Regions from separate parts of the Psychrobacter sp. AT9 genome, predicted to be linked through region 1. Evidence: predicted binding sites of a transcription regulator. Region 1 holds the regulator's gene; the other holds the start of a gene.
What was found. Region 1 encodes PhoB, which activates phosphate uptake and scavenging genes when phosphate is short. Its sites were predicted from a motif close to TGTCATNAANCTGTCATAA; they were not measured.
Positions count from the first base shown of each region.

Region 1 (2,209 bases):
CAAGCGCTCGATATGTTGGGGCGCAATACCGAGACCATCATCTTCGACGGCAAAGCGGCAGCCTTCCGATGTTTTTGTCCAGCTGATAGCGATGTTGCCACCCTTTGGCGTGTATTTTATAGCATTAATCACCAAATTGGATAAGGCGCTTGTTAAGTACATCTCTGAGCCATACAATCCATCATAAGTGTCTATCTGCAAATGAATAGTATGACCATATTCTTGGTTATACGCCTGCGCATCATCATAGATATGCGTCAGTAACTTGGTCATATCGATATCATTTAGCTCATGCGTCTCTTCTATTTCGATGCGAGACAATAGCAATAAGTCATTTACAATCCTATTCATACGAGCAGTCTGCTGGGTCATTAGCTCAAAGCCACGCCGCCACTGCGGGGGCATATCCTCTTGATCAGAGAAATTTTCTAGATAGCCCATCAGTACGGTCAATGGCGTACGCAGCTCATGCGAGACATTGGCCACAAAGTCACGGCGCATTTGCTCCAAATGCTGCAAGCGGGTCACATCATAAATTATCAGTAGTTTTTCATCGCCGAAAGGCGTCAGTTCACACTTTAGATAACGTTTAGGGTCTCGCCATGACACCATGTGCACACCATCGCTCGGTGGCGTGATAGCCTGATAATACTGGCGAAATTCAGGCACGGTGATAAAGTCAAAAATGCTTTGACCTTTGTTGCTTGACTGCAATAACAATAAATCTTCCGCTGCCTGATTCCACCATTCCAAACCATCATCATCATTGAGCAAAATGACCGCATCCCGTAGTGCTAGTAAGGCACTGCGGATTTTTTTGAGTTGATTTGTTGTATTGTGCTGGGCAACTTGCGCTTGCTCACCCTGTTGCTCATTTTTTATCGGCATTATCGTCATCGTTATCCTTACTACTGTCTTCTGCGTTGTTTTACGCTTGCCACGACTTGTTCTGTCTTGGTCTAATTGGATTCAATCAAGCTGGAAAACCGATACCCAGTACCGCGCACCGTTTGTATCAGCGTAGCACAGTCATAAGGCTGTAGTAATTTACGTAAACGCCGAATATGGACATCAATCGTTCGATCTTCAATATAGACATTGCCGCCCCAAACCTGATCTAGCAGCTGTGTCCGTGTATACGCACGCTCTGGATGACTCATAAAAAATGCTAACAACCGATACTCTGTCGGGCCGATATCAATGAGCTGACCTGCCGCCGTTACGCGCTGGCTTTTGGGATCTAAGCTAAGCTTGCCGATTTCGATAGGCTTGTCGGCGCTCAATGTACTACTACGACGTAGCACTGCCTTGATTCTTGAGATTAATTCCCGTGTCGAAAAAGGCTTGGTCATATAGTCATCAGCACCCGCATCAAGACCATGAACCTTACTGTCTTCCTCACTTTTGGCCGTTAGCATAATAACCGGTATCTCAGCGAGCAAATCGTCGTTCTTGAGCATACGACAAAAATCAATACCACTTTTTTCGCCGGTCAGCATCCAATCCAATAATATGAGCGCCGGACGGTGATCGACCACTTGCTGATGCGCCTCTGATGCGTCGGCAGCCTGTAAACTATCAAATCCAGCCATCTCTAACGTCATCACAATCATTTCACGAATCGCAGGCTCATCCTCGACGATCAAAATTTGCTCATTGTACATACGGCAACCTTATTATTATAGTCAAAATATCAGCGTTCAAAAAGTTAGCATTCAAAAAATCAAGATACAGAAAGAGGCGATAAACACTCGCCCGTTTCTACTTATTAAACGGACTAATTATGACAGCTTGATGACAGATAATTTTTATACTTCTAATAAAAAGTTTAAGGGCCCATCATTGACGCTGGCAACTTGCATATCAGCGCCAAACTGACCAGTGGCAACATTGTGATGCTGAGTGTTGGCATAATCAACCAGTTGTGCAAACAGCACTTGAGCAGCATCAGGTGCCATCGCGCCACCAAAGTCAGGGCGACGACCCTTGTCTGTTTTTGCCATCAAGGTAAACTGCGACACCAACAGTAGTCCGCCACAGACCTGTTGCACATTTTTATCCAGTTTACCGACCTTGGCAGGATCTTCATCGTTTTCAAAAATACGATAGGCCAAGATTTTGTCGATCATGCGTTGGGCAGTTTGCAGGCTATCTTCATGCCCCAAGCCAATATATGCCAATATCCCATGATCGATTTTGCCAATACAAT
Region 1 covers NZ_JBKOTW010000001.1:3,057,941-3,060,149, forward strand. Annotated here, with positions in the region: gene phoR (phosphate regulon sensor histidine kinase PhoR) at 1-897, opposite strand, end outside; gene phoB (phosphate regulon transcriptional regulator PhoB) at 960-1,664, opposite strand; gene dtd (D-aminoacyl-tRNA deacylase) at 1,809-2,209, opposite strand, start outside.

Region 2 (2,209 bases), 2.9 Mb from region 1:
TCCGTCAAGTCATGCTGCTTTTGGGTTTCACGGATGGCAATGTATTCCATTTCAGGCGTAATAATGCCGCGACGTGCGTAGTACATTTGGGTGACGTTGCCTGTTTTACCATCAACATCTTTGGCACGGCGCGGTTTATCAATGTGAGCAAATCGTAAGTTGGCAGTGCTGATATCACGCGCGCGCGTTTGTCCATACTGACTTGATAGACCTGTTAACTGCTCGGTATCTCCGCGTTCGTTTATCCAGCCTTCACGTAGTTTTGGCAGACCTTTGGTGAGGTCAATGGTGGCATTGGGGTCAGTATAAACACCTGAGGTGTCATAGACATAAAACGGTGGGTTCTGTTCCCATTCGTTCTCAGAAACGCCTTGCACAGGGGTAGGATCAAGCGTTATTTCGCGCATCGGTACTTGAATATCGGGTCTTGAGCCTTCGATGTAAATTTTACGAGAGGCAGGCAAGATACGGTGTAAGTCGCGGGCATCTTCTTCAAAGCGCGCGTCTGTTTGATGGCGATGGGCAGGGGTTTTTAGGGCATCTGCTTTTTTATCCGCTTTGCTAGCAGTCGCGTTGAGCGAAGCATTGGCTGGGATATGAGTTTGAGCAGCTTTTGTGTTCGAGGTAGTGTCTGAAATAGTCATATGCTGTCCTAGCGTGTTGGTCTAATAGTATAGGCAACACCGCCAGAATCTGCGGGGGTAAGCATACATGATACGGACAAATTCAATCGTAAAAAACCTGCTAGCGCTATCAAACCTAAACGTAGTCAGTGATCTTTCGCTGATTGAGAGACGGAACTTATTATTAACGCTATCCATCAGCACAAAAAATACTGGTAGAGGTTGGCGATAATAAAAAGGCATTTCTGCACGCCCTTTGTACTTGTATAACATAGGCTTAAGACTTCCCTGCGTCGGTACTAACCACATCAGGTTCGGCGGGTGATCTCTCAGCGAATGTATAAAGGCGGCTACTTTAATAAAGCGAATTTAATAAAGCCAGTCTTCAATACACCGCACCCCGAGTCTGTCAGTGTTGTGAATCTTATTCATACTAACAAAATTCTGCACCAACGGCTAATAGTATTTGGCTAATCATATAACAACTTAAGATGGCGTCTGATGGTTTCTATGAGTATGGTTGTATCAGGCTGTTATCTATAAATTATTGATATAATTCGTATTTATTTAAAATATAGCAGTGCTGCCTGAATATTATGTAAAGCGAATGAAAGATTGTGACAACTGTCATCAAACTGTCATAAAGATTTGGCAAGATAGCACGCATATCACAAACAATGCTTTTTCATATCGTTGTTAAACTTCAGGAGTCCTACATGCGTTATTCGTTATTAGCAGTAGCCGTTAGTTGTACATTAATGCTCACGGCATGTAATAAATCAACCGACACGGCAGAGCCCACTGCTGATACTAGCAGTAGCGCTGTTACCACGGCTGAAACCACCTCTCAAACAGCCTCTTCTGCTACCACAGGTTTTAAATCTGCTGAAAATATCGCCATGAATATCACGGGTGCAGGTGCATCATTCCCGCAGCCTATCTATGCCAAATGGTCTTATGACTACAATGGGGCAACTGGTGGCCAAGTCAACTATCAATCGATTGGCTCATCTGGTGGTATCAAACAAATTCAGTCAAAAACCGTTGATTTTGGTGCTTCTGATGCACCAATGACGCCTGAAGAGCTTGAAGAGTCTGGTCTTATTCAGTTTCCGACAGTTATCGGTGGCGTCGTGCCAATCGTCAACATCGATGGTATAGAGCCGGGCGCATTGAAGCTAGACGGTACGACCTTAGCAGATATTTATTTGGGTAAAATCAGTAAATGGAATGACCCAGCTATCAAAGCCATGAACCCAGATTTGACCTTGCCAGACGCGGCAATCACGACGGTATTCCGCTCAGACGGTTCAGGTACGACTTTTAACTTCACGGACTATCTGGCCAAAGTATCACCAGATTGGAAAGACACGGTTGGTGTTGATAAAACAGTTAAATGGCCGACCTCTGCGACTGGTGCAGGCGGTAAAGGTAATGAAGGCGTATCAAGCTACGTAAACCGTATGAAAAACTCTATCGGCTACGTTGAGTATGCATACGCTAAGCAAAACAAGATGTCACATACGGCATTGAAAAATGCAGCTGGCAATATCGTGCAACCATCAGCTGAGACCTTTGCTGCGGCA
Region 2 covers NZ_JBKOTW010000001.1:130,023-132,231, forward strand. Annotated here, with positions in the region: gene thiC (phosphomethylpyrimidine synthase ThiC) at 1-644, opposite strand, end outside; TPP riboswitch at 892-1,036, opposite strand; gene pstS (phosphate ABC transporter substrate-binding protein PstS) at 1,340-2,209, shown strand, end outside.
Region 2: a site for PhoB is predicted at 1,249-1,267, ahead of pstS (phosphate ABC transporter substrate-binding protein PstS). Genes of this name have one in related genera too.